2 regions of the Shewanella sp. SP1S1-7 genome follow, and region 2 is predicted to be linked to the other one. Evidence: predicted binding sites of a transcription regulator. Region 2 holds the regulator's gene; the other holds the start of a gene.
What was found. The regulator sigma-54, encoded in region 2, starts transcription at its own class of promoters, with help from an activator protein. The targets are predictions, from matches to a motif close to GTTGGCACGNNNNTNGNNT.

Region 1 (15,051 bases), on a different contig from region 2:
CTAAGTTATAAAGCGTGGTTAAATTTTTCGCCTCAAACTTAAGCGCATAGCGATACACTTGTTCGGCTCGTTTCTCATCCCCTTTATGCCGATAAATAATGGCGAGCGTATTGAGTGAGGGGACAAACTGGCCGACATTTAAACCCGCTTTGATGAGGGCATAGGCCCTATCTAAATCGCCATTCACTAAAGACTCTGCCGCCATGTTATTGTAAAACATGCTGATCAAGGTTTGCTTATTCACTCGGGTCTTACCATACCCTCTTAGGGCGCGCTCGGGCATGAAGTCCACTAAGATTGCTGCGGATGACACATAGACTGAATGTAAATTCTCGGGCGGAAGTAAGCGTAAGTTCACATGACCATTGATTAAATAGAAATCCCCTTGCTTGTCCCATATGGGTTCAATAGCGATATCTTGATACTCAGCGCCCACATTCAATATATCCGCCAGCGCAGAAGTCATGACCACTAAGGACATGCAATTCCCTGCCCTTTGGGCGTAGGTTTCACGGGCAATTTGGGTCAGGTTATCTTGGTAGCGAAAATCAATTTTAGCGCTATTGGTTTGGCTGGCATTGATATAACTGGCTAACCATTCGTTGGCTAACATGGCGTTATTATGGGAAAAAGTATATTTGTCATAGCTACGCTTTACATCTGTTACCACCTCAGGCGGCAGATAAAAAATATCCGCAACGGAAGGAATATCGGCGACAGGGGTAAACAGTGAATCGGCAAGTAGCGACTCAAGATCAGACGGATCAGGCGCGATGGTCGTCGAGCTACAGGCAACCAACTGACTGAGTACAGTGCCCATGATGGCACTCAGGTATACGGCTCGGAATAGTTTTGACATATGTCCTCCCACACCATTAGCTCCTATTTGAGCTTATTACAAATGGCGAAAAAGACGACATAAAATGGTTACAAAAAATGACAATCGCTATCGTTAAAAAATAACTATAAGTGATTTAACACGTTAGTTACTGCGAAGGTTGAACAACCTCTATGTATAGCTCACGCTGCTGGTAATGGTATGGCCGATAGTTATGCTCCCCACAGGTAAAATAGCGATAGGGCTTCATCACAGTAATACAACCTAAGGGTAAAGCCTGCAGAATTTGGATCTGCTGTTGACGACGAAGCGACTCCTGCCACTCAAAATCCTTGAGCACTTGATCGCGCACAGCAAAGGCATCAACTGGCTCACTCGATCGATTAACGATGACTTCTCCTGCTAAGGCAGAGACTGATATCAAGCCAGCAATGACGATAAGACTGAGTCGCGTAAATTGACCGACTGCTGTGGCATTTAAGCTCATAGTTCACTCCTTTATTCGTGCAGTAAATGGTGCAGGTAAATAATGCTGCAAGGAAGCAGTAATGCGCGGCAACCGACTTATGCCTTCCCCATTAAACTACTTGAGCTTCAACCATTGCGATGATCCATAAAAAAAGCAGAGCCTAAGCTCTGCTTTACTATCCCTCGTTCCACACTAGGCATCAAGTTGAATCACAATTAATTCGCCAGTTTACTTAACCAGCATTTTTAACCGTAACAAACTCTGGGTAAGCATCGATACCACAATCAGACGCATCCATACCATTGTATTCTTCTTCCTCAGTCACACGGATCCCCATGGTTTTCTTAATCGCATACCAAACCACAAAGGATGAACAGAATACCCAAGTAAAGATGAAGGCTGCACCGGTCAACTGCCCAGTAATGGTCGCATCAGCGTTGGATAATGGCACACACATTAACCCAAGGAAACCCGCCACGCCGTGTACTGAAATCGCGCCCACTGGATCATCGATCTTAATGCGATCTAAGCCCACAATAGAGAACACCACTAAACCACCAGCAACCACACCAATCACGCCCGCCATTAACAGTGAAGGTGATAGCGGATCTGCCGTAATCGCCACTAAACCCGCCAGAATACCGTTGAGTATCATGGTTAAATCCGCTTTACCCCAAATCATCTTACATACGATAAGCGCAGAGATAGCACCAAATGCAGCCGCAGTATTAGTATTAACGAACACTTTTGCCACTGAGCTCGCATTCGCCGCATCCGACACCATTAATTGCGAGCCACCGTTGAAGCCAAACCAGCCCATCCACAGAATAAACATACCTAAGGTTGCCATTGGCAAGTTAGATCCTGGGATAGGATTCACTTGACCGTTAGGGCCATATTTTCCCTTACGTGCACCGAGCAATAATACCCCCGCAATCGCTGCAGTCGCACCAGTCATGTGCACAATACCGCTACCCGCAAAGTCCACAAAGCCCAGTTTTGCGATAAAACCTTGGCCCCAAGTCCAATACCCTTCCACTGGATAGATAACCGCAGTCATTACCACAGAGAAGAACAGGAAAGCCCATAACTTCATCCGTTCCGCCACGGCGCCAGAGACAATTGACATCGCAGTTGCCACAAACACCACTTGGAAGAAGAAGTCAGATTCTAATGCATGGCTCGCATCCGATGATTGAGAACCGATTAAGGTACCAATCGATGGCAACCAGCCTCCTTCAGTGTTATCGACATACATAATGTTGTAGCCAACCAATAGGTACATCACACAGGCAATCGCGTACAACACCACGTTCTTAGTTAAAATTTCAGTGGTGTTTTTAGAGCGAACTAAGCCCGCTTCTAACATGGCAAATCCCGCTGCCATCCACATTACCAAAGCACCTGAGATCAAAAAGTAAAAGGTATCGAGTGCAAAGCGTAGTTCAGTGACTGTGCCACCTAGTTTTGTTAATTCTTCCATTATCAGCCCCTTATAGCGCTTCTGTATCGAGTTCACCCGTACGGATACGGATAGCATGTTCTAAGTCGACGACGAAGATCTTACCGTCGCCAATTTTCCCCGTATGAGCCGCAGTGGTGATGGCCTCAATTAACATGTCAAGATTTTCAGCCTTAGTGGCAATTTCTAGTTTTACTTTTGGCAAAAAATCCACCTGATACTCGGCGCCACGATACAACTCTGTGTGCCCTTTTTGACGGCCAAAACCTTTAACTTCGGTCACCGTCATGCCTTCAATACCTATTCCGGCGATAGCTTCACGGACATCATCCAACTTAAACGGCTTGATGATAGCGCTGACTAGTTTCATCCTGACCTCCAAAAAAACGCGATTGTTATTAACTTGTATCAAAGGTAATTCAATCATTAGGCCAAAACTTTAACTCGCTGATTAATATAGGATTTAAATAAATTAAATTATTTTTAAAGGTTAAAAATGCACCATAATCGAGCACAAACAAGTGCAACGCACTCTTTTAGTGAGCAGCTTAAGTGCAGTCGCTATTCGACCTTAGGCCTATTGGTAACAAGGTTAAATTGAGGTTTACTGGAAAAGCGTAAATCGAGATGAAATCTGAGCATCACAGTACAAGCTCTTAAACAAAAGCGAAGATCATCACTAAGACAATCATCAAGCGCAGAAGGAAGGCCCGATGTTAAAACCTGAAGAATGTGTTCTCGTTATCGTCGATGTGCAGGGAAAACTTGCACAAATCATGGATAACAGTGACAAGCTGCACCAACAACTACAGACCTTAATTCAAGGTGCACAATTATTTGAAATACCCATACTCTGGTTAGAACAGCTACCCGATAAGCTCGGAGCAACCAGTCCTGAGCTTCAAACCTTGCTAGAGAAAAGCGGCTCCCCCATTGCCAAGCAACATTTTAGCGGTTGGCACTGTGAAGAGTTTGCGCAGGCACTCACTAAGACAAATCGTAAACACGTCATACTGGCGGGCATTGAAACCCATGTGTGTGTTTATCAAACCTGTTGTGACCTTATAGGACAGCAATATTCGGTGCATCTCGTCGCAGATGGCGTCTCATCACGCAGTGCCGATAATAAACAACTGGGTATTCAGATGATGACGGCCAGAGGCGCCTTATTAACTAACGTGGAATCGCTATTATTTGAATTACAACATCAAGCCCAAGGCGAGCGCTTTAGGGCATTATTAAAACTGATCAAATAGCAATTCATTCCTTGGCTCTAATGAAGTAAACAGCCCTTGGTTCAGGCATGACGTTGACATTCACTCCCATAAAAAAGCCCTCGCTGAGTCAGCGAGGGCTTTTGCTTACATGAGGGGTTAGCTCAGGTTAAAAACGATTTGTTAAACACTATTTATAAGTGGCTTCGCGTTTTTTCGCTTCTTCATCCCACTTAGGTAACATGTCCTTCTTAAATGCTTCTTTCTCAGCATTCATTTTTTCCATGTCCATACCTAAAGCGGCTTGTGCCTTAGCTTTAGTCGAAATATCAGGGATAGCGACAGGATCTGTGATGCCTTTTTTCGCCAACAGTTGCGCTAATTTAACCCGCGCATCAGCCGCTTTATCTACTGCGGTACCTAAAATACGTAAGACTTCTTCAGGAGCGTGAGCAGCAGCGCCGTGTGAAGCAATCGCATAGTCCCAACGCCATTGTGAATGACGAATATCGGTTTGAATAGGCTTCATTTCCGCTTCAGTTGCACCCGCTTTCCAAGCGGCTGCGGCTTCAAAGTGCGCTTTCACCAGTTGTGCTTCGGCGCGGCCTTTAAGCTCTTTTACTTTCGCTTTACGTTCGTTGGTCAAGCCGACTAAGAACTCTTTACTTTGGCTGTGGCACGTCGCGCAGGTTTCTTCAAAACGATCAAATGGGTTACCCACTTTATGATCTGTGTACTTACGGCCTTTGTCGTTAGTCACTTTTGGCATGTGACAATCAACACAGCTCACATCGTTCTTACCATGAACACCGAGTTTCCAAGTTTCATAACCAGGGTGCTGCGCTTTTAACATAGGGGTTTTAGACAGCGCATGCGTCCAGTCGGAGAACTCAATACCGTCGTAATAGGTTTCCATTTGCTCAACGGTTGTGCCCATATCCCAAGGGAATTTAACGAAACCTTTTCTGCCTTCTTTTTTCTCGAAATAGTATTCAACGTGACACTGACCACAGACCATTGATTGCTTGTCTTTTTTAGACGCTTTGGCAAAAGGTGTGCCTAATGCTTCCATACCACGTTCAGCAAAGGGGCGAGAGATACGCAGTTTTGGCGTGCCTTTTTCATGGCAGTCACCGCAGCCTATGGTGTTCACCACTTCTGGGCCGCCTTTTGCCCATTTGCCTTTGAAGTAACCATCTTCGCCTTGTTCTTCAATCAAACGCGGCACATCTGGGCTCTTACAACTCCAACAAGCCATAGGCATTGGGCCATCTTCCGCGTTGGTAGGTGCGCCAGTACGCAGAGTGTTACGCACATCCGTAATGGCATACATGTGGCCACGTGGTGCGTTGTAATCTTTCGCAAAACCATAACCTGCCCACAGCACGACTAAGCTCGGGTCCGAGGCTAACACATCGGTATTCTCAGTGCTTTTATCTGTGTCATGCCAGCTAGCGTATTGATTAGCAAATTTGTCTTTATAAACTTCGTTGCGAGGCTCAGTTTTATCACTCGCCATTGCGCCCGCCGCCATGAAGCTGGCGGCAACCAGTGCACTTAGTGCAAAGGACTTACCTGTCATCTTCTTCATCATCTCATCTCCGTGTTGCATTATTGTTGTAAATCACGACATCTCCATGGTCAAACTTAGTGAGTTAATCCCGCTAAACATATACCTCTTAGGGGGTATCTAGGTCGAAGTTTGCGCTAGATCAAAATGTAAAGGTGTTGTTGTTCACACTTCTATACTTTTGTTAATGTATTACATTATTTTCTAATGTAAAAACCACTGCAAAGTGCCATAACAGCGGCCATTAAAATGAATAGCGGATTAATGAAACGAGGCAGTCTAACCTCAAAAATCTTAGGATTAATGTTAGTACTCATTCTGCTTTCTAGCAGTTTATCAACCTTTGCTATCATCAATTTGTCTTACAGCTTGGGCGACGCTAAGGCGATTAACGCCTCGGGTTCTTTGCGGATGCAAAGCTATCGATTGATGTTTTACGCCAACTCTGGCAGTGATGCTGCGCTCGATAAAATAATCGAATTCGAAAACACCCTCTATTCCGATACCTTAAAGCCTTCAGATAGTTGGTTTAGTCCACGTAAGATTGCCGATCAATATCAGCTCGTGATCGATAAATGGCTGGTGATGAAATACTACATAGAGCAGGAAAACTCCCGCGACTATGTGGCGTCACTTAAGGACTTTGTCGACACCATAGATTTACTGGTATTGGAGATGGAGCACCACGCCGCCTTTAAACTCAGGCTCCTCGCCGCCAGCCAAATATTAGGCTTAAGCGTCATGCTCATTATCGCCTTTGTGGCGGTGCGTTTTACTAAGAAGAAAGTGGTAATCCCACTGCAAAAGCTTATGGAATCGGCGAATACTATTTCTAAAGGCAATTTTGAAATCGAAATGCCCGAAACCGAATATATCGAACTTACAGCGCTCACCCATGCCCTGCAAAAAACCGCCAAGGAACTCGCCATGCTTTATGGCGATTTAGAGTCGCAGGTGGCAGAGAAAACCTTAGCACTCACTCGGGCCAACAATGAGCTGGCATTTTTATACGATAACCTACTGACATTAAACGCAAATAAGCTCGATTACAAAGCGCTCAAAGCGGCACTAAATCAGTTAAAAGGCTATGAGTCACTCGACTACCTTAGGCTCATTATCCAGTATCCAGAGCAAGAACTTGAAGTGATTGAGGCCGATGGCGGCTGGCCAGATATGACTCAAGAGAGTACCCGTTTCCCACTGCAATTTGAGCAGGCTAATTTAGGCTATTTAGAGTTAATTGCCGACCAAACACCGAATATCGCGCTATTTAATAATTTCGCGATTATGTTGACCCGCTCAATCGTAATCCATAATGCCACGGAGCAAAGACAACAACTGGCGCTAATGGAGGAACGCGGCGTGATCGCGCGGGAGCTACACGACTCTTTAGGGCAAGTGCTGTCCTTCCTCAAAATCCAAATTAGCTTATTACGCAAAAACTTAGATTGCAGTTGCCGCAGCCCGATCGTTGAGGCGCAATTAACCGAAATCAACGAAGGCGTGAGCACAGCCTATGTGCAACTCAGGGAATTGCTGTCTACCTTTAGACTCACAATTAAAGAACCTGATCTAAAAAGTGCCCTAGAGGCTATGCTCGAGCAGCTCAGAGCCAAGACGAATATCAAGATCACCTTAAACTATAAACTTGCACCACAATGGTTAGAGGCAAAGCAGCATATTCACATACTGCAGATCACGCGAGAAGCGACTCTAAACGCCATCAAACACGCCGAGGCCAGCCTCATCAATATCCATTGCTATAAAGATGATAAAGGCATGGTCAATATTGATGTTTGTGATAACGGCATAGGTATTGGACACTTAAAAGAACGAGATCAACACTTTGGCATAGGGATTATGCATGAGCGAGCCAGCAAACTTTCAGGTAAAGTCGTATTTAGCAATAATGAAATAAGCCGATTTAACGCAGCGACCACCACGATTGAGCAAGGATGCAATAAACAAGACGATGCACTCAAGCCTAACCATTCATTCGACCTTGCACAGCAAAGCAAAGGTTCAAGTGGCACTCGAGTAACACTTATTTTCCCCTCTCAACAGGAGCCTTCAAATGGGTAAACCTTATTCCGTACTTGTGGTCGATGACCATCCCCTGTTACGCAAAGGCATCTGCCAGCTCATTGCCTCAGATCCTGATTTCAGCCTTTTTGGTGAAGCTGGTGGCGGTTTAGACGCATTAACCGCCGTCGCCACCGATGAACCCGACATTATTTTGCTCGATCTGAATATGAAAGGCATGACAGGCCTAGATACCCTCAATGCCATGCGCCAAGAGGGCGTCACCTCGCGCATAGTGATACTCACAGTTTCCGATGCCAAACAGGATGTGATCCGTTTATTACGCGCAGGAGCCGACGGCTATTTACTCAAAGATACTGAGCCCGATTTACTGCTCGAAAAACTCAAAAATGCCATGCTTGGCCACAGAGTTATCAGCGATGAAGTGGAGGAATACCTCTACGAGCTAAAAGATGCGACCGATGAGCAAGAATGGATTTCGAGCTTGACGCCAAGGGAGCTACAAATTCTTGAGCAACTGGCGGAAGGCTTAAGTAATCGGATGATTTCAGAGCATTTACACATTAGTGAAGGCACAGTCAAAGTGCATGTGAAAAACCTACTGCGTAAAGCTAATGCCAAGTCGAGAACCGAAATGGCGGTACGCTACCTTAATCAGTAATCCCTGAGTTTAGCGAGGTATCGCGCAAACAATAAAGGCAATCCCATGATTGCCTTTATGTTTTTAATCGAACTGGACTTAAATGGATAATTACAGACCTTTCTCGACAAACTGCTGCCAACTCAGTAGCGCCTGCTCAAAGTCCTCTAAGCCACAATAGGCCTCAGACTCAGCATCATAGAGTGACATAGCCTCTTCTAACTCATACTCTTGCTCAAAACCTAACGAATTCGCAAACACCCGCGCCTGTTCACGCTCTAACTCTAAGGTAAAATCATTACCAACGAGGCGCCATGCACCGCGTTTATCGGTTTGAATGTCTTTAATCATGCCCAACACTTGCTGAATTTTGGCTAAGTCTGGCCCTAATTCTTCTGTAAACCACTGCCCCAGCACTTCATGATCCATGCTAAAGCTGGCCAGAAAAGTGCCGGTTAAACTGTTACGCCGAAATTCGTATTCCATTTTATTGTCTCTTTGCTCTAAGCCTACTAATGCTAATTTTAACCTATCCTTGGCGAAGTTGCTCGCCTCCCGCAGCACAGCTGATTTAATACCAATCGTACAAAATATCTGTTCATTCAGCGGGAGTTCAACGCGCTTTAGGCAAGGCGAAGGCTTGAAGGCATAATGGTGCTCTGTCGAAAGCCTTAAACGCAGTATAAAGCGCGTTGCCACGCCGTTAAGCACGAGTACTCACTTCATTTTCGCGGCAAAATCAGTTAGCTTGTTTGTATGATTTTGAAAGTTATATGGAATGCGATATGCACGAAGGATTTATCTACAGTTTAGTGCTAAGCGGCGCCCAAGCGGGTTCCACCTTAAGCTTAGAACAGATCGAAAAATGGGATCCGCAGGATGGTCTACTCTGGTTGCACCTTCGCTATCGCAATAAAAAGGCGCGCCACTGGATACTCAATAGCGGCCTGCCGAAGGTCGAGAGTGATGCCCTACTCGCCCAAGATACTCGCCCCCGCGCCGTTATCGCCGGCGAAGGCATATTGCTCGCGTTACGCGGCGTCAACCTCAACCCTAATTCAGCTCCCGAAGACATGGTGGCCGTGCGTATTTATGCCGATAAACAGCGGATCATATCCACCTGCGATCGCGAGTTACAGTCGGTCAAAGATGTCGCCGAGCTGATCCTTGAGGGAAATGGGCCTGCAACTACGGGCGACTTTATCGTCGCTGTCTGCGAGCGACTCACTAACCGTAAAGTCGAGTTCATCGATAAGTTAGAAGAACAACTCTCTGATTTAGAAGAGCTCGTCGTCTCAGGCAATGTTAAAGATTTACGCACCGATATCGCCGAACTGCGCCGCCAAACCGTCGCCATTCGCCGCTATTTAGCGCCCCAGCGTGAAGCCTTTTCAAAAATGATTTCCGAGCAAGTTAGTCTGTTTAACGATTCAGAGCGACTTAAACTCAGGGAAACAAACGATAAGCTTATCCGCACCATTGAAGATCTTGATGCCCTGCGCGATAGGGCGAATGTGACTCAGGAAGAATTACTCAGCCAACAATCGGAACAGCTCAATAAGCGCTTATATTTCTTATCTTTAGTGTCGGCCATCTTCTTACCATTGGGGTTTTTAACGGGCTTACTCGGGGTCAATATTGGCGGCATACCGGGCGCCGACAACACTTGGGCCTTCGCCACCTTCTGCGGCATATTAATCTCACTCGTCGCCCTACAAATGGCGCTGTTTTATCGATTTAAGTGGTTATAGCCACCTTAAAAACAACAACGCCAATCGATTAGGATTGGCGTTGTTTTCGTTCATTCTTATAAGCTGAATGTTATGAGCTAATGCTTATGCTCTAATCGGCGATTATGTCGTCGGCAACTCAAACACATGAGTCATGACTTTATAAAGCTCTGTCCCTTGGTGCACAGACGCCGAAGCAAAATGCAAAATCGGCACGCAGTCCTGCGGCAAACTGACCGTCTTCAGCTCATCTGCCGTACCGTATAAATCCATACGCAGTAAATTAACTAAGGGCTGTCCCGCAGTCAGTGGCTCACCCACAGGCGCGAGGTATTCCACTAACCCTGAACTTGGCGCGTGATACTTTTTATAGTCCTTAAGGTAACAACCAAAGCGCTGCATTTTAGCGGGCGCAACGGTTTCAGCGATCACGCCGCGGTGGCTTAAATACGCCAAAATCCCTTGGGCATCAACCAACGCATCCTCAAGACAGACGCGCTCTTGGCTCGCCAACTCCAAGGTTAACGCTGACACAGCAACGGCTAAATCTCGCCCCTGCGCTTTTGCAAAATCACTTAATTGCCACCAAGGACAAAACGCCGCCTCATCCATGGCACCACCAAAGGTGTTGGGGATAACAAGCGTATAAGGGATCGACAAAAACTGCGCGGCAGCTAAGTCATATTCAGGACAATACAAATGCTTACAGGATTTAGGACCCGTATGTAGATCGAGCACTATATCCGCGCCGTGGGCCATAATCTGCAGATTAACCGCAAGCCTATGGCCAGTAGTAATGCCCCATTCGTGACGCAACTTTTGCTGACAAGCTTCAACCAAAGTACTGCGATAAGCTTGGATCAGCTCGCTATCACTGAGCTTGGCATGTTCGCTATACCAAGTCGGCAAATCGATAGCATGATTCAAATACTCACGATTCCAGTTCGACCCCGTAATAGGGTCAAATCGGCCGAGGGTAAACTCACCACTTTTTTGGTTGATCCCAAGGGGATTGGCAAGCGGCACTAAGGTGATTTCACCGCGGATGTCACAGAGTTCAAGCTGCTTCATCAACTGATAAATCACCGCATTACCTTGCACTTCAGCGCCGTGGACATTGGCCTGAATATACACTTTGGGGCCAGTCGCCTTATCGTCGCTCGGCTTAAAATGGTAAATAGGCAAGGTGAGGGCTTGCCCTGCGGCAAGCTCCCCGATTTGCAGAGACGATGTAGTCGGCAACATATTAAGCGCCTTCGAACAGATTTTGATGCAGCGATTTAACTACTTGCGCCGCTTCCGATTCTGCTACTAACACACACAGATTATGTGGGCTGGCGCCTTGGCAAATCATCCGCACATTATGTGGCTCAAGCACTTCAAACACACGGCGACAGATACCCGGCGTGGTCGCAATACGGTTACCGATAATCGCCACTAAGGCCAAACCGTCTTCAACGCGCACCCGACAATGCTGTGATAATTCTTGCAACAATGCCTCACTCAACAAACCTTGGCCGCTAGAGTCTGAACCAGTTTTATCTAGGGTTAGAGACACGTTCACTTCTGAGGTGGTAATTAAATCCACACTGATCTTATGTCGCGCCAATGTCGCAAAGGTTTCCGCTAAAAAGCCCTGCGCATGCAACATTTGCAAGCTGTGAAGATTTAACAGCGTTTGATCGCGGCGCAAAGCCACAGCGCGGAATACGGGCGCATCTTCCACTTGATGACGGATCCAAGTCCCGCCCTTTTCAGGCTCTTTACTTGAACCAACAAACACTTGAATTTGTTGACGGACAGCAGGAAGAATGGTCGCAGGATGCAATACCTTGGCACCAAAGGTCGCCATCTCGGCGGCTTCATTAAAGCTGATCTCGGCAATCGGAAAAGCATTGGGCGCAAGACGCGGATCGGTTGTATAAATCCCCGCTACATCGGTCCAAATCTCGACCGCTGAGGCGCGTAACGCTTCGGCTAACAACGCAGCAGAATAATCACTACCGCCGCGACCTAACGTGGTCGTTTGACCCGCGTCATCAGCACCGATAAAGCCTTGTGTGACAATCACTTGTTCCGCTAACAGTGGCTGTAGATAATCACGCGCTAAAATCGCAATCTGGTCAACCTGGGGTTCCGCGCGGCCAAAATGGCTGTCGGTACGTAATACTCGACGCACATCGAAGGCACTAGAGTTAACACCTTTCTCGCGGATCACCGCCGAAAACAACGCCGAAGAACATTGCTCACCGAGGGACAACAACTCATCCATGGTCGCTTTGCTGCGTTGTGATGCGAGCGCGTCACTCAATACTGACATGCGACTCAATAATTTATCTAATGCGGCGGCCACATCGTTAGGGCGACCGAGCTTATCTAAAATCGCATATTGAATTTGGGCAATTTGTTTTAATCGCTGTAATCGACCATCGTCGTTAATCGATTCTTGGGTCAATTCCACTAACAGATTGGTTACGCCACTCGATGCGCTGACCACGACTAAACGACAATGAGGATTAGCTAACACTATGTCGGCACAGCGATTCATAGCGTTATAGTCGGCGACTGAGGTGCCACCAAATTTTGCGACAACGAGGGACATTAGCGCACCTCCGTGAAACACGTAGGGCAAGAAATAAACGCAGATTGAATAAAATATTGATTAACTAACATGATCACACTCCGAACTAACTTCGTTCGAAGAGCCTGGTGCTCAATGATAACGCACCCCAAAAGAAGGGAAACAGCAATCGTCACCAGAAGCTCTCCACCAATTACAGGTGACAATCGTCAGGATTCAGCCTGATCGACCGACATAAACATGCAGCAACCATATCTATGCCTCGGCGTTAATCTCCCTCATCAGTCATCGCTGGAGTTTGTGCTCCTCTGACCGACTACCTAGTTAACGCTCCTCTTCTGTTCCTTTCCTAGGGAAAGGGACGAAAAAAGTAGCAATAAACCCCTAATGAAGTCAATGCTAATTTCATAACAAATGAATAATTTAAATAAAATCTTTTGAAAACAACTAAGTGCTTAAATCGGGTAACTCGTATACCAGCTGCACATAATCACTAAATTTGCCTAAACACACTTCATCATGTCCGGCCAAGGTGCATGGCACTAAGCTCACCTCCCCTTGTTCGACCACATAAATCGCGTATTGATTAAATTTCTTCCCCAATTGCAGCGCCATCGTTCTATCGATAAACACGGCCCAGCTTTTTTCCATGTGGGATAAATCCGGCGCCGCGCCCACTAAAGCACGATAGGGACTGCCGAGTAATTCAATTTCACGGAGAAGTTGGCGATCGAGTAAACGGTTTTGACTGGGAGAAAGCAGCTTTGAAGCGGGATTATGAGCGGTAATAACAGCAAAGGAAAAATCATAGGATAATGCTTGAGTCAGCAAAAATAACGGCGCTTGGTAACATTGCCACAAATCTTGAGTCGTATTGTCCATTGGTAGTCTAATCGAAAAATGAACCCAGGCTAGTGTAGCAGAGTGATAGTAAAATCCAAAGAGGCGTGAACTGGCTCACAGGAATCGCAAATACATTAGTTATACTAATCAATAGCTAAAGTAAATATCATGGTAAAAAACCCGACTCACCTAAAATTTGTTAACATTTCATTTGTTAACAAATGACTAAAACGAGTACAATGTACGTACTGGTGAGTTGAAACAGATTGAGCAAGATGCTTATCGTTCAATACAGTTTGTTACATATATCGCTTTAAGTAACGTGAACTGACCGGGCATCTGTTTAAAATGTGTTCTACATTTGATTTGTCTTTTAAACATTTAAAAAAAACAATAGTTAAGGAACTTATTCTAACTATTGCTTATCGAAGTTGGTACTGATTACGTTTTCTCGTATTACACTTAAACGTGCACTTAATCTACATCCAGATATAGATGTCACCGTAAAGATTTTCCTTTTGAGCACAAAGCAGTTCAAGGAAGTATCAACGCTTTTATGAATATAAGAGCCCGAAGTAAGTTGCTCTTATTGGTTAGTATAAACTGATTAAAATTTAGGTAAATAATATGCAAAATCCGCACATTCTGATCGTTGAAGATGAAGCCGTTACCCGTAACACGCTGAGAAGTATTTTCGAGGCAGAAGGGTATGTGGTAACTGAGGCCAATGATGGCGCAGAAATGCATAAGGCTATGCAGGAAAACAAAATTAACTTGGTCGTTATGGACATTAACTTGCCAGGCAAGAATGGCCTGTTGTTGGCGCGTGAACTACGTGAAATCAACAACATCGGTCTAATCTTCCTGACAGGTCGTGACAACGAAGTCGACAAAATCCTTGGACTTGAAATTGGCGCGGACGATTATATTACCAAGCCGTTCAATCCACGTGAATTGACGATTCGTGCTCGTAACCTTCTGACTCGCGTCAACAGCGCTGGTGCCGAAGTCGAAGAAAAGAGCTCAGTAGAATACTATCGCTTCAACGATTGGAGCTTAGAGATCAACAGCCGTTCATTAGTGAGCCCACAGGGTGAATCTTACAAACTGCCACGTAGCGAATTCCGCGCTATGCTGCACTTTGTTGAAAATCCAGGCAAAATTTTGACTCGTGCCGATCTACTGATGAAAATGACTGGCCGTGAACTTAAGCCACACGATCGTACTGTAGACGTGACTATCCGTCGTATCCGTAAGCATTTCGAAAGCTTGCCAGATACGCCAGAAATCATCGCGACTATCCACGGTGAAGGCTATCGCTTTTGCGGTAACTTAGAAGGCTAATTGCCAGCTAAGCAACACCCGCATGAGAAGCTGGATTGATTTGATAAACATCAATCCACAAAAAAACCAGATCTTAGGATCTGGTTTTTTTATGCCTGTTACTTATCGCTTTTCAGCTGTCTATGGAGGAAATCCGCTAATGAGCGGTATAAGTGATTACGCACTTTCTCGCCGCGCATCGAATGTTTAGATCCCGGATAGTCGATCATCTGGAATAACTTGCCTTCATCCTGCAACGCCTTATACACCCGAGTACTGTTTTCAAACAAGACGTTATCGTCGGCCATACCGTGATACATCAACAAACCTGCGTGATA
Region 2 (15,051 bases):
GCACAATTCACATATTTGATCTTGGGGGAGATAACTCCCTCCCCAGTCTTGCCGAAACTTTTGCATTGTCTCTGTTCGTTTTGTTTGTTGGTTTTAATACTCTTTCCCAATCTTCGCTGGGTTCATCAATTTGGACGACAAGGCCGGACTAAAAAGGGCGCTGTTATTATTGTTGTTAGCACATCTTTTACATCGTTAGCGTTATCAGCAGGGCGATATGCAATCTCGTCCGGCCTTGTCTATTCGGGCACGTTTAGCTTGTTGTACAGGCTAACCTATCGTGCGTAGCTCTTGATTGAGCTGTTTAATTTTTTTCTGTAGCTGGGCAATCTCACTCATTAATGCGCATTCTCTTTGCTGGGGTTGCAGATCGCTTTCTCGCACCCATTGGTAGACTGCCTTGGCAGATAAACCGTATTGGCGTGCAACATCCGACAGTAAGCGACCTTGTACTTTAACCTCGGTGATAACATGTAGCTTGAGACTATTTTCTGCGATTCCCATGAGCGTTCCCTCTTTTACTGCCTTCGAACCAAAATATGACCGTTTGCGTTGCCTTTTATTGATGATAGTGACGCTGTTCTAAATCCCACTGGCTCAGACCTAGATGGCGCAGACAAATCCATTCGTGGCGACATAGTGCGATAAAGTTCATGACCTTTTTCATACTTCCTCCTTCATGACCCTAAATACTCGAGCCCATTTTCTGTCTCGATAGGTCCATTTAATTTGGATTAATCCTGTTGAAGTCGACTCTAGTTTTCGGCGATGTTTACCGCGTCTGACTGTCTACTCACTTAGTAGTATGTAAAATTCGTGCCAATATTCTAATTTTTATTTTAACCTTTTAAATCATTGAATTGCGCCTTCGATTAAAACGGCGTTATTTTTTAGTGCTGCCAATAAAGGTGCAAGGTGCACTATTTCGGTGCCATAGACTTGATATTAAATTGGCTGGTACAAGCCATGATTGAAACCCGAAATCTGTATCTTTGCTGACTAAAATCTGGATTAGCATAATTGAAGATGGATAAAGGATTGTCTCCAGCGCAATTGCTTATATACTGCCTGCTTTGTGGCAATCCCTAGGTCATTCGTATTACCTAATGGACGTGATATTTCTTGCCCTTTTGAGCGGTATTCACAGTCATCAATCATATAAAGAGGTTATAAATGATGAAGTGTTTTCAGGCAGTGCAATCTAAACCATCCCTGTTAGCCATAGTGGTATTGACGACCGCGCTAGTTGCATCGGGTTGTACAACAATCAATCCCTATTCAAACGAAGAACAAACCGCTAAAGCGACCAGTGGCGCGTTGATTGGTGCCGTCGCGGGTGCCGCAATTGGGGTGGTATCTTCGAGCAAGAGCGACCGCGGTAAAGGTGCCTTAATTGGTGCTGCATCGGGCGCTGCAGTCGGTGGTGGTATTGGTTATTACATGGATGTGCAAGAGACCAAATTACGCCAACAATTAGCCTCAACGGGCGTAAGTGTGACCCGTAACGGCGATAACATCATTTTGAATATGCCTAATGAAGTGACCTTCGGCGTAGATCAAACCGAGTTAAGTGACGGTGCTAAACGCGTGCTGAATTCAGTGGCGGTTGTGGCCAAGGAATACAGCAAAACGCAGCTCAATATATTAGGTTATACCGACAGCAGTGGTTCAGACTCTTACAATTTACGTCTGTCACAGGTCCGGGCTAGCGAAGTGGGTAATTACTTGATGAATAAAGGTGTTGCCTCTGCCCGTGTAAAATCAAAAGGTATGGGTGAAGCGAGTCCTATTGCATCAAATGCCAATGCAAATGGCCGAGCACAAAACCGCCGCGTTGAGATCGTACTAATACCAACAGGTAAATAGTCTGGTCTAAGCGCAAAGTTCTCGCTGAAAAAGTCGCCTGGGGCGACTTTTTTGTTTTCAGTGGTGGGCTAATTGAGTGATTAGCTTGCCGTGCTTCAATTAGACAATTTGTCCTTTATGAAGCGCACCTTGAGTGACCTGCACCACAAACATATCACTGCTAATGACCTTGGGATGACTTCAGCTTGATCCCTTTATCGATCTCACGTTCTGTATGGGAATAAGTCACAAGAATGACTTTTAGTGCCTAAAGGAGAATATGACTATGATAAGCAAAAATGTGTTAGTAGCCTTGAGTTTAAGTCCTGTCATCATGGTGACTGCTGTACAAGGAGTGCCGATGAAAGCCGAAGTGACCACAGGAGTCGCGCCGATAGAACTGCGCGCCGCAGGCAGTTTAAAGGCTGCGATGAGTGATATTATTGCTGCTTATCAAGCACAGTCGCAAATGAGTGTTGTAGCGCAATATGCGCCCTCAGGTTTATTGTTAAAACGTATTCAAGAGGGCGAGAAAGTCGATATCTTTGCCTCGGCGAATATGAAACATCCACAGGCATTAGTGGATTCGGGTCAGGGCGAAGCGGTGCAAATGTTTGCCCGTAATCAACTCTGCGCTGTTGCTCAAGACACAGTTCAGGTGACGAGTTCGACGTTACTCGATACCTTGTTAGATCCTAAGATTAAAGTCGGCACCTCAACCCCGAAAGCCGATCCCGCGGGTGATTATGCCTGGGCCGTTTTTGCTAAGGCCGAAGCGGTAAAACCCAATGCGAAAGCCGCGTTAGAGACCAAGGCATTACAACTGACGGGCGGCCCTGAGAGCGTTAAACCGCCTAAAGATCGCAACCCCTATGGCTGGGTGATGGAAAACAAGCAAGCGGATATCTTTTTAACCTATTGCACTAATGCTGTGCTGGCTAAAAAAGAAGTGCCGAGTTTACAAATCATCGATTTACCGCAGGAACTTGCCGTGGGTGCCGACTATGGTTTACTGGTTTTACAAGGCGCTAATACTGCCGCTAAGCCGTTAGCTGAGTTTATTCTATCGACAAAAGGTCAAGCGATTCTGAGCAGTTATGGTTTTCAACCTCCGGTAAAATAGCCTTTTTTAGTTTTCCTGCGGGATAAAAAACGGCACCTTTGAGGTGCCGTTTTTGTTATTAGCTCAAACTGTTAAAGCGTTAGTTCATCAGGTAGAGCGTCGCTAATCCGAGGAAGGCGAACAGGCCAACCACGTCAGTGACTGTGGTTAACACCATACCGCCAGCGAGGGCAGGATCGATTTTAAGTCTTTTTAAAATCAATGGAATACTCGCACCAGCAAGCCCAGCTACTGTCATGTTGATCAGCATGGCGCTACCAATTAATCCCGCCAGTGCCATATCATCCTTCCATAGCCACACGGCGACAAAGACTAAAATCGACCACATCAAACCATTGAGAAAACCAATCGATAGCTCTTTACCGATAAGCCAGCGAGCGTTGCTTTGGCCGATATGGCCTAAAGCAATACCGCGGATCACGAGCGCTAAGGTCTGATTACCGGCAACACCGCCCATGCTAGGGACAATCGTCATTAGGATGGCGATAGTGGCAAATTGCTCAATAGTGCCTTCAAACATATTGCTGACCGACGAGGCGAGCAGGGCGGCGAATAAGTTAATCGTGAGCCAGAGCGAGCGACGTAGGGTACTTTTTAGTACAGGACCAAAGGTATCTTCATCTCCGTCCATCCCCGCCATACCCATCATGGAATGTTCAGCATCTTCGCGGATAACATCGACTACGTCATCGATTGTGATACGCCCGAGCAGCTTACCATCACTGTCGACGACAGGTGCCGATACCCAGTCATTGCGTTCGAATTTCTGCGCGACTTCGCTGTCGGACATGCTCACAGGAATACTTTGAATATTGGGATCCATGATATTGCGAATTGTGGTGCTTGGCGCGCAAGTCAGCAGATCTGCCAGCCTAACACCGCCAAGGACTTTGTCCTGTTTGTCGACCACATATAAGGTATCTGTGGTGTCGGGTAGGTTGCCCCTTTGCCGAAGATAGCGCAGCACCACATCGATATTCACATCGGGTCTTAAGGTGACTGTATCTGTGTTCATCAAGCTGCCGGCGGTCTCATCTGGATAAGATAGGGCTTGTTCTACCCTCAAGCGATTTTGCTCCGTCATCGACTGCAACACCTGTTTGTAAACGGCGTCGGGTAGGCTACGCAGAATATAGGCGAGATCGTCGGTGTCCATGCTTGCTGTCGCTTTCGCGACTCGCTCAGGGCTCATGCTGCGGATCAGCGGGTCTTTGAGTTCTTCACTCAACTCATCGAGTATGTCGCCTATTTGTTCCTGATCGATGAGCTGCCACAATACTTGTCTGGCACTTGGCGGTGAGGATTCTAAGATCAGCGCGATATCGGAGGCGGCCATTTTTTGCAGCATGTTACGCACGTGCACAAACATGCCACTGCTAAGCGCTTGGTTTAACTGGTCTAGACTATGTCCGGTGTGATCGTTTTCTGAATTATCTACGGGCATTTGTCCTCCATAGTTGTCCGCCACTGTGCGGCAAATTAGTTCGAGAGTGCGCTGCTTGGCGCAGGGCTGAGACTTAGCGGTGACTTCGCGATAACTATGCTTCAGTCACAGATAGAGCGCTCTGGCATAGGTCATGCGTTTTACGCATAGATTAAGGCGGCTAAGACTAAGGTGAGTCAGCGGTAATGCTCGCTAGTGTAATCGCCTATGGTTCGTGTCGTCGAGCGACAAATGTGTCGCCAAGCTTTTGAAACGAGATGTGAACTGCACAAATACGCAGTGCTAAGTGTGATGTGTACTAATCTGAGTGCCTGTGTGGAACACTGAGTATGAAATGAAACTAACAGGCTTCGTCAAACTTAGCGTCGATTAAGGCACAAATGGCATCGAGTGCGGGCTCAGCATCTGGGCCTTCGGCGATAAGTTTAATGGTTTTACCCATGCCAGTCTCAAGCATCAATAAGCCGAGCACGCTGGCGGCGGATGCCTGTTTATCGCCTTGTATTAAGGTGATGGTCGCATCAAACTCGGATGCCAGTACCACCAACTTAGTGGCGGCACGGGCATGTAATCCCAGTTTGTTACAGATGGTGATCTGACGTTCAAGCTTTGGCATTATTCAGCTCTCGATGGCGGGCATAAACTTTATGTTTACCGTTACTAAAGCGTTTAGCCAATTGCTCTGCGACGTAAACCGATCTGTGTTGCCCACCCGTGCAGCCAATCGCCACAGTTAAATAACTGCGATTGTTGCGCTCGAGATGTGGCAGCCAAGTTTCCAGTAAATTTTCGATTTGCCAGATGAACTTATTCACGAGTGGTTGACGATTTAAGAACTCAGCCACGGGCTCATCTAAGCCTGTCAATGGACGCAGCGCCAGTTCCCAGTGTGGGTTAGGCAGGAAGCGCACATCGAACATAAAGTCGGCTTCGGTTGGCATACCGTGCTTAAAGCCAAAGGACTCGAAGTTGATCACTAACTCTTTATCGACGCTGCCGAGCAGAATTTGTCTGACTTGGTCGCTTAAATCATAGATATTCAGGTTCGACGTATCTATGTAATGATCGACCAGTTTTGACATAGGCTCGAGCAGCTTCCCTTCCAGTTTTATCGCTTCTTGCAAAGAGACTTGGCTCTTCGACAAAGGGTGCAAACGGCGGGTCTCGCTGTAACGCTTGAGCAGAATTTTATCGCTGGAATTGAGGAAGAAGCTGGTTAACTCAGTATCAGGAGGCAGGCTCGCCAGTTGCTTCACTAAGACCTTGTCCTGCTCAGGCATGTTACGCACGTCGACACTGATGGCGACGAGATCGTTACTGCCTTTGAGTTGCTCAAGCAAAGTGCCGATTAAGGGCAAGGGAAGGTTATCGACACAATAATAGCCGAGATCTTCGAGTACCCTTAGGGCGACAGATTTGCCTGAGCCTGAGCGGCCCGACACTATGACCAGTTTCATCCAGTGATTACCTGATAGAGTTCCGTTTCATCATGCGTCTTGCGTAATTGCTTTAATATTTGCTTGTCGCTCAGCTTTTCGGCCATGCAAGACAAGGTACTTAAGTGCTGCTGACATTGGTCTGCAGGCACCAGTAGTGCAAATAAAATATCAACAGGTTGCTTATCGATAGCATCGAATGCTATCGGCTCTTCACACTTAATGAGTATGGCAATGGGCTGATCTATATCGGCTAGTCGACCATGTGGAATGGCGATGCCGTTACCTATACCTGTGCTCCCCATCTTTTCGCGCGCCACTAGGCTTTCGAATATCTCTTGAGATGAGAGGGTCGGGTACTGGGCAGCGACTAAGTCGCTGATGAGTTCCAGTACCTTTTTCTTGCTGCCCGGAGTGGCGCAGGTAGTGCACTCCGGCCGCAGTATGGTACAAAGTTCCATTATTAGTGTTTTGTTAACTTCTCTTTGTGTTTAATAACCTGACGATCAAGCTTGTCAATCAGGGCGTCTATAGCGGCATACATGTCAGCATGCTCTGAAGTAGCAAAAACTTCACCACCGATAAGATTTATTCTCGCTTCGGCAATCTGTTGCATTTTCTCGACATTGAGCACAACGTGCACATTATTGATCTGTTCGAAATGGCGTTCAAGTTTTGAAAACTTTTCTTCTACATATGCGCGTAACGATTCGGTAATTTCGACATGGTGTCCACTCAGGTTTATTTGCATAGAAACGTCCTCCGATATCCACTGTAGGTTATAAACTTTTACGCTGATTAGAAGGCGGAATGAGCATAGCCTCTCGGTACTTCGCAATGGTTCTGCGGGCTACGTTGATCCCTTGTTCTGCCAGAAGCTGTGCCATCTTACTGTCGCTTAATGGTTTTTTCTGGTTTTCCGCTGCAACCAGTTTCTTAATGAAGGCTCTGATTGCTGTGGATGAGCACTCCCCACCATCGTCAGTTCCGACGTGGCTAGAGAAGAAGTATTTTAGTTCAAAAAGTCCCTTAGGGGTATGCATGTATTTCTGTGTCGTCACCCTTGAGATGGTCGACTCATGCATTTCTACCGCTTCGGCAATATCGTTCAGCACCATAGGTTTCATGGCTTCTTCACCGTATTCAAAGAAACCTTGCTGATATTGGACGATACAGTTCGCCACCTTCAACAGGGTATCATTACGGCTCTCTAAACTCTTGATAAACCATTTAGCCTCTTGCAGATGACCACGAATAAATTGGCTATCGGCTTGGCTTTTAGTGCTGCGCGCCATCGAGGCATAATGTTGGTTTACATTGATTTTTGGCATGCAGTCAGGATTCAGCTCAACCACCCAGCGGCCATTTTTCTTCGACACTGACACATCTGGGATGACGTATTCGTCATCGTTGGGCGTAATCAATAAACCTGGGCGAGGATTGAGGGTTTGGATAAGCGCTATGCCGTCTCTTAACTCATCCTCTTTTAATTTAGTCTTACGCATCAACAATCTAAAATCGCGGGCTGCGATCAGATCTAAATGATCTTTGATCAGCATGCGGGCGTTTTCTAGGTTGGGCGTGTCAGCGGCGAAATGCGACAGTTGGATCAACAGGCACTCGCTTAAATCGCGGGCGGCAACACCAATGGGATCAAAATGTTGAATGCGCTTTAGTACGGCTTCGACTTCGTCGAGCTCAACCTCAGAATTGCCCATGGCTTCGAGGATTTCGTCAGTGCTTTGGGTGAGATAGCCTTGATCGTCGATGGCATCAATAATGGCGGTGGCAATGGCTAAATCGGTTTCAGAAAACGGTGTGAGGTTTTTTTGCCATTCTAAGTGTTCATACAAGCCTTCACTGGTCTCACCTTGGAAGGGCATATCGTCTTCACGACTGCCGCCGGGGCCAGAATTGGGAGAGGCGGTGAACACTTCATCCCAGGTGGTGTCCATGGGGAGTTCGTCGGGCATGGATTCTTTGGTTAAGGACTCTGCCGTGTCTATGGTGGAGCTGTCTTTTTCTGGCGGTAGGGTGCTAGATTCACTGAAATCCGTATCGGATAGCGTTTGGTTTACAGGGTCTTTAGTGGCGTCGAATTGATCCTCTTCCAGCTCGAGAAGGGGATTAGAATCTAAGGCTTGCTGGATCTCTTGCTGCAGTTCTAATGACGACAGTTGCAACAGACGGATGGCCTGTTGTAATTGTGGCGTCATGGTTAACTGTTGACCCAGTTTGAGCTGGAGTGACGCTTTCATGTTACCGCTGATCCCTACGTTATTATTGTTGGATGAGGTCGCTTGTTATCATCTTGAGTGGAGTCCAATGGTGGCATAAATTGCCTGCATTGGCTCCGCTTGATTAACTATAGCCTGAATTGTTCACCTAAGTACACAGCCCTAACTTGCTGATTGTCTAAGATCTCTGCGGGTGTTCCTTCGGCAATCAAGTTTCCGTGACTCACGATATAGGCATGTTCACACACATCTAATGTCTCACGGACATTGTGGTCTGTGATCAACACGCCAAGGCCACGACTTTTGAGCTGTTCGATAATCTTTTTAATGTCGATAACCGAAATCGGATCGACACCAGCAAAGGGTTCATCGAGCAAAATGAACTTAGGATTTGCTGCTAACGCCCGTGCAATTTCGACACGGCGACGTTCGCCCCCCGACAATGACATGCCTTGGCTGTCACGGATGTGGGTGATGTGGAATTCTTCGAGCAGATGCTCGAGTTGTTCTTCCCTTTGCTCTTTCTTCAATTCTTTGCGCGTTTGCAGTACGGCCATGATGTTGTCATGGACGGTCAGCTTACGGAAGATACTGGCTTCCTGCGGCAAGTAACCTATGCCTTTGCGGGCGCGCAGGTGCATAGGATCTGCGGTTAAATCATCATCGTCGATAAAGATGTGGCCTTTATCGCTTTTAACCAGACCGACGACCATGTAAAAGGTGGTAGTTTTACCCGCGCCGTTCGGGCCGAGTAGGCCAACGACTTGACCGGTTTTGACCGTCAGACTGACGTCTTTAACCACTTGGCGACTCTTATAACTCTTTGCCAGATTTTGTGCTCTTAGGGTGATTTGGGTCATTTAGAGTCCTGCTTTTTCACAGGTCTATCCGCTGGCGCGTCTGGTTTGGCATCATCTTGATAGCTTTCAGGCTGAATAATAGTGATCACGCGATCGTCACCATTACCAGTGCTTTCTGCAATCAATTTTTGCTGGATGATGTTATAGCGGATCACATTACCCGTCACTTGGCTACCTGCTTGATCTAACGAAGCTTGGCCTTTCAGTGTCAGGGTACGGCTTGCCATATCGTAACGAATTTCTTTCGCGCTCGCCGAGGCTGGACGGCCATCGTCTAACACTTGGCTGTAAGTTGCTGGGTTACCAGTGGCCACTAAAATTTTGCTATTTTCACCTTCGGCAGAAAATGCACGCAGTTCATTTGCTTGGATTTTTATCGAGCCTTGGGTAACTTCCACCGGACCAAAGAAGATGATCTGGTTGTTCTTGATATCTGCCGTTTGGCTCACTGCTTTGATTTTAACTTCCTGCTTTAGGTCGTCGACTTTAGCAAAGGCGCTCATGCTCATTATTAGCATTAGGCTGGCAAGTAATACGTTATTTTGCTTCATATGTTCCTACTACCTGACTGGTCAATTTCACTTCTTGCGCGTTGAGGTCGGCATAAAGGCCTTGGCCTTGAATATTAAAATCTTTCCCTGTGACGTAAATGGTACGTTCAGAGGTCATTATCATAGTATTGAGATCGAGTTCCAGATAACTGGTGGACAAGGTCTGGATCGGTTCTTCTGCGCTAATGGCATCAATAATAACATTGTTTTCTAGTACAACCTTGCCCGTTTCCTTGTTTAGCTTGCCCTGATCTGCACTGAGTTGCCATTGTGCTTTACCTTGGTCTGGATAAACAAGATAAACAGGTTGAGTAAAGTAAGTTTGATTCGTTGAATCATAATGTTCCATGTGTTTCGCCGTCACACGGCTATTGACTAGCCCTTGTTCATTGAACTCAACACTGCGCAGATCTTCAATGATGAAATCTGGGGTATTCTGATCTTTAACTCTATTATCGGTATCACCGCTGTGTTTGTTCTGCACTTGCCAATAAAGCACTAATGCAGTTCCAAAAAAAGCAATAATCGCGAGTGTCACACGACTCATATACTCATTCCATGGGCCGAAGTGAATTTATTTTGACTGAGTAACAATAGATCTGTGAGTTCACGCAGGGCACCGTGGCCACCATTGAGCGTGGTCACAAAGTGGGCGTGCTGACGCACATAGGGATGACCATCGGCAACGCTGACAGCTAAACCGACGACATTCATCACTGGCAGATCGACAATATCATCACCGATATACGCCACTTCTTCTGGGGTAACGCCATAGAGTGCGAGCAATGCTTCATAGGGCTCGAACTTATTGTCTACGCCTTGGTAAATATGGGCAACCCCAAGGGCTGTCATACGGTTTTCAACGATTTTGGATTGACGTCCAGTGATAACCGCAAGATTAAAACCGCTGGTGAGTATCGAGCGCACGCCATAGCCATCGCGAGTGTGGAAGGCTTTTAGCTCTTCGCCGCTATTGCTTAGGTAAATACGACCGTCGGAAAACACCCCGTCGACGTCACAGATCAACAGTTTAATCTTTTGCGCGCGTTGCCACACATCATCACTGATTGGGCCGTAAAATCCTTGCTGTGGCATTAAATGACTCCTGCTTTAACCATGTCTAGCATGTTAAGAGCGCCGATTGGATGGCGGTCTTTATCGATAACAATTAATCCGTTGATGTTTTTTGAGTCCATCACTTGCAGCGCTTGGGCGGCCAACACACCGTCGGTGATGGTCACGCAGTTACGGGTCATCACATCGGCGATGGGCGTTGTACGCAGATTTACTTCGGCATCGATAACGCGGCGTAAATCACCATCGGTGAAGATACCAACCAGCTTGCGCTGATCATCGATAATCGCGGTCATGCCTAAGCCTTTCTTAGAGATTTCGTACAGGGCTTCTGTGATGCAAATATCGTGGTTAACGAGCGGTAAGTCATCACCGCTATGCATGACATCGCAGACTTTTAACAATAACTTACGCCCTAAAGCACCGCCAGGATGGGACATAGCAAAGTCATCACGGGTAAAGCCTTTTGCTTGTAGTAGCGCAATGGCAATCGCATCGCCCATCACTAAGGTCGCTGTGGTACTCGACGTTGGGGCAAGTCCAAGTGGGCAAGCCTCTTCGGGTACTTCAATACATAAATGCACTTTAGATAAGCGCGCCATGTTCGATTCGGGTTTACCTGTTACCGCAATAACGGGCACACCCATACGTTGGATGACGGGCATTAACGTGAGGATTTCGCTCGACTCACCGGAATTTGAAATCGCTAAAATCACATCGTTATCGGCTAATACCCCGAGATCGCCGTGGCTGGCTTCACCCGGATGCACAAAAAATGCAGGCGTTCCTGTGCTGGCGAGGGTGGCAGAAATCTTATTACCGATATGGCCCGATTTGCCCATTCCCATGACAATCACTTTGCCTGTGCAGTTAAGGATCAACTCGCAAGCTTCTGCAAATTCAGCCGAATCAACATATTGATAAAGATTGTCTAGGGCTGACTTTTCAATGTCGATAACTTTACAGCCCCATTGGCGCAGTTGTGATTTGTCTACCATGTCTATCTCTCTTTTTGCATTGTCTTTGTCGCCCCATTGATGGGATTGGAATAGCACAATTTGGTACGCGATAAAGATGATATGTAATAGGCTTTCTGCCAAGTTTTAGTTTGTTTTCAGACGATTTAGCATATGTCTTATTGTGGTGAATTCCCTAAAACAACAAAACAATTGCGGCAGGCTAGAGCGATTGATTCGACTCGTCAAGTTCAGCTGCGGCAGCTATTCATGCACAATAACCTGTTTAGCGGCCGAAGGTCTTGAGCAATATCATCGTCTTTGTCGTTTATTTCAATGGATTTATCCCGTATCGCTGTGGGTATTACCGCACGGGATGCCTCTATTTCACACTCGTATATCGACGCATCGCACCTAAAAGTGGACGAAGAGCGAGCTAAGTGCGAACGAATTAGCCAATATCGTCAATTCTGCAACTAGGTTGAAAACATTAAGTAACATTTTACCTGTGCATAGTGAAAACTTAGGGCGCATTTTCGCTGTAAATGAGGCAAATTGAAAGTATCGCAGGGCGATAGTGTCGATTCGGTTGTAGGTTAAAGCGCAATTACGTACAATTTGCGGCTCTTCGATTGGTCAGTCTAGGAAGACTAGGATCACCTCTTTTGCAAATGTCGGAATCAAGCATGACTCAAGAACAAACGCCGTTGGTTGAGATCCGTAATTTGGGGTTTAGCCGCGGTCAGCGTGTGATATATGAAGATATTAGCCTGTCCATTCCAAGGGGTAAGGTGACGGCGATCATGGGGCCGAGCGGCATAGGCAAAACGACCCTGTTAAAGTTGATCGGCGGCCAATTAACGCCTGACCACGGACAAGTGCTATTTGATGGCCACGATATCCATGGTGTGAGTCGCAATGAATTATTTAGTCTGCGTAAGCGGATGAGCATGTTGTTTCAAAGCGGCGCGCTGTTTACCGACATCAATGTGTTCGATAACGTGGCGTTTGCGCTGCGAGAACATTCTGGTCTGCCAGAAAACATTATTCGCACTATCGTGCTGATGAAGCTCGAAGCCGTAGGTTTACGTGGTGCCGCCCAGATGATGCCGAGTGAATTATCCGGTGGTATGCAGCGCCGCGCGGCATTGGCCAGAGCCATCGCGCTTGAGCCTGAAATGGTGATGTACGATGAACCTTTTGCCGGCCAAGACCCTATCTCTATGGGCGTGTTAGTGAAGCTTATTCGTGAGTTATCCGATGCGCTGAATCTGACCTCTATTGTGGTATCTCACGATGTAGATGAAGTCCTCGGTATTGCCGATTATGTGTATGTGGTTGCCGATAAAAAAGTTATCGCCCACGGCACGCCAGAAGAATTGAAGTACGCCGACAATCCGCAGCTAAAACAGTTTATTCAAGGCGCGCCGGATGGCCCTGTACCGTTCCATTATCCGGCGAATGATTACCAACAAGAATTAATGACAAAAGGAGTTGGCAAGTGAAGTTAATAGACAGTATTGCCGACTTGGGCCGTAGCGCGATTGAGTTAGTGCTCGGTTTTGGCCGCGCAGGGCTCATGTTGTGGGGGGCGATTTTTCGCTGGCCACGTGTGCGCAAAGGCTTTCCATTATTAGTACGCCAGATTTATGTGGTCGGTGTGCAATCTATGGTGATTATTTTAGTCTCAGGGCTTTTTATCGGCATGGTGTTGGCGCTGCAAGGCTACAACATCTTAGTTGGTTTTGGCACCGAAGAAAGCTTAGGCCCTATGGTGGCGCTCAGTTTACTGCGTGAGTTAGGGCCAGTGGTTACCGCACTTTTGTTTGCGGGACGTGCGGGTTCAGCCTTAACCGCTGAGATTGGTTTGATGAAAAGTACTGAGCAGCTATCGAGTTTAGAGATGATGGCTATCGACCCATTAAGGCAGATTATTGCACCGCGCTTTTGGGCTGGGGTGATCAGTATGCCATTGCTGGCGTTAATGTTTACCGCTGTGGGTATTTACGGTGGTCACATAGTCGGCGTGGAATGGAAGGGAATCGACAGCGGGGCGTTTTGGTCGATTCTGCAGGCGTCGGTCGAATGGCGTCAGGACATAGTTAACTGCTTGATCAAGAGTGGTGTGTTTGCCGTAGTGGTGACTTGGATTGCGTTGTATCGCGGTTATCAAGTGATCCCAAATCCGGAAGGCATCAGCCGTGCAACGACTCAGACAGTGGTTCAGTCGAGCCTCGCTGTATTGGCATTAGATTTTTTACTGACAGCCCTGATGTTTGGCCGCTAACGGAACACTGCGGATTTCGACACAGGTAAGATGGATTAACAGAGTGGTAGCTGAACATGTTGACACGAAAAATTGAATTATTAGTGGGTGTGTTTCTTTTAACGGGATTGGCCGCTTTTTTGGTCTTGGTCTTTAACGTCGCCAATATTGAAGTTAAAAGCAGCGATAGCACTTATACCATAAAAGCCAATTTCACCAATATTGGTGGCTTGAAGGTACGTTCGCCCGTTAAGGTCGGCGGTGTTGTGGTTGGCCGCGTCAGTGGCATTGATTTAGATCCCGTTAAGTTAGTGGCTGTGGTCACCTTAGTGATGGATAAGCGTTACGATAAATTCCCAGAAACCAGTAGTTTAGCAATTTTGACTTCGGGTTTATTGGGCGAGCAATTCTTAGGGTTAACACCGGGTTTTGTCGACGATGATGTCAGTATGCTCAAAGATGGCGACAAGATTGATGACACGCGCTCGGCATTAGTGTTGGAGGAACTGATTGGTCAGTTCTTATATAGTATGGGTTCGAAGGATAAATAGGGGTTACCGCTATGTTTAAAAACTTATCTCGTTTTTTACTGCCGTTAGTGATGGTTTTAGGGACAACGAGCGCTGTTGCCGCCGATGTGGTGGTCGACACTAAGGACCCGTATGCCATGGTGAAAGCCGTTGCTAATAAAACCTTCGATCGTTTTCATAAAGATAAAGCGCTAATCGATGCTGACTCAGATCATTTAAAGGTGATCGTTCGTGAAGAACTGATGCCTTATATTGATTATAAATACGCTTCTTACAAAGTCTTAGGCCAGTATCTTAAGGATTCAACCGAAGATCAGCGTAATCGTTTCGTCGATGCGTTTGAGGGTTATTTAGTGTCGACCTATGCCCAAGCTTTTACTGAATACACCAATCAAAAAGTGGAATTTTCACCTGGGGTTGATTTCAGCAAAGAGAAAATGGTGGATGTGAACGTGCAGATCATCGAAGCCGGCCGTCCGCCAATCAAACTGCTGTTTAAGGCACGCCGTTTGAAAGATGACTCATGGAAGGCATTCGACTTAGTCGCCGAAGGTGTGAGCTTACTGTCTTCTAAGCAGTCTGAAATCTCGAATCTGATTCGTCAGCAGGGTATCGATCCTGTGATTAAGATGCTCGAAGATCGCACCAAAGAAAAAGTGACCATCAAGGCTAAATCAGGGAAGTCGCAGTCGTGATTGAATTTGTGCAACAAGGCACAGTTTGTCATCT

Region 1: the regulator sigma-54 is predicted to act here: its motif matches at 3,187-3,205, upstream of Q4Q49_RS03370 (P-II family nitrogen regulator).

Annotation. Positions count from the first base shown of each region.
Region 1 covers NZ_JAUOEU010000003.1:5,250-20,300, reverse strand. Annotated here, with positions in the region: gene Q4Q49_RS03385 (hypothetical protein) at 1-859, opposite strand, end outside; gene Q4Q49_RS03380 (hypothetical protein) at 987-1,325, opposite strand; gene Q4Q49_RS03375 (ammonium transporter) at 1,540-2,790, opposite strand; gene Q4Q49_RS03370 (P-II family nitrogen regulator) at 2,801-3,139, opposite strand; gene Q4Q49_RS03365 (hydrolase) at 3,483-4,025, shown strand; gene nrfA (ammonia-forming nitrite reductase cytochrome c552 subunit) at 4,174-5,577, opposite strand; gene narQ (nitrate/nitrite two-component system sensor histidine kinase NarQ) at 5,803-7,635, shown strand; gene Q4Q49_RS03350 (response regulator) at 7,628-8,257, shown strand; gene Q4Q49_RS03345 (YacL family protein) at 8,348-8,722, opposite strand; gene Q4Q49_RS03340 (zinc transporter ZntB) at 9,022-9,987, shown strand; gene Q4Q49_RS03335 (M14 family metallopeptidase) at 10,090-11,211, opposite strand; gene lysC (lysine-sensitive aspartokinase 3) at 11,213-12,568, opposite strand; lysine riboswitch at 12,719-12,893, opposite strand; gene Q4Q49_RS03325 (DUF3293 domain-containing protein) at 12,995-13,429, opposite strand; gene arcA (two-component system response regulator ArcA) at 14,018-14,734, shown strand; gene Q4Q49_RS03315 (S9 family peptidase) at 14,833-15,051, opposite strand, start outside.
Region 2 covers NZ_JAUOEU010000010.1:120,487-135,537, reverse strand. Annotated here, with positions in the region: gene Q4Q49_RS10555 (transposase) at 271-504, opposite strand; gene Q4Q49_RS10550 (OmpA family protein) at 1,177-1,866, shown strand; gene Q4Q49_RS10545 (molybdate ABC transporter substrate-binding protein) at 2,132-2,968, shown strand; gene mgtE (magnesium transporter) at 3,048-4,412, opposite strand; gene Q4Q49_RS10535 (HPr family phosphocarrier protein) at 4,753-5,028, opposite strand; gene rapZ (RNase adapter RapZ) at 5,015-5,869, opposite strand; gene ptsN (PTS IIA-like nitrogen regulatory protein PtsN) at 5,866-6,309, opposite strand; gene hpf (ribosome hibernation promoting factor) at 6,312-6,599, opposite strand; gene Q4Q49_RS10515 (RNA polymerase factor sigma-54) at 6,628-8,106, opposite strand; gene lptB (LPS export ABC transporter ATP-binding protein) at 8,214-8,945, opposite strand; gene lptA (lipopolysaccharide transport periplasmic protein LptA) at 8,942-9,496, opposite strand; gene lptC (LPS export ABC transporter periplasmic protein LptC) at 9,483-10,043, opposite strand; gene kdsC (3-deoxy-manno-octulosonate-8-phosphatase KdsC) at 10,040-10,591, opposite strand; gene Q4Q49_RS10490 (KpsF/GutQ family sugar-phosphate isomerase) at 10,591-11,568, opposite strand; gene Q4Q49_RS10485 (hypothetical protein) at 11,848-12,006, shown strand; gene mlaF (phospholipid ABC transporter ATP-binding protein MlaF) at 12,213-13,031, shown strand; gene mlaE (lipid asymmetry maintenance ABC transporter permease subunit MlaE) at 13,028-13,813, shown strand; gene mlaD (outer membrane lipid asymmetry maintenance protein MlaD) at 13,870-14,343, shown strand; gene Q4Q49_RS10465 (phospholipid-binding protein MlaC) at 14,355-15,017, shown strand; gene Q4Q49_RS10460 (lipid asymmetry maintenance protein MlaB) at 15,014-15,051, shown strand, end outside.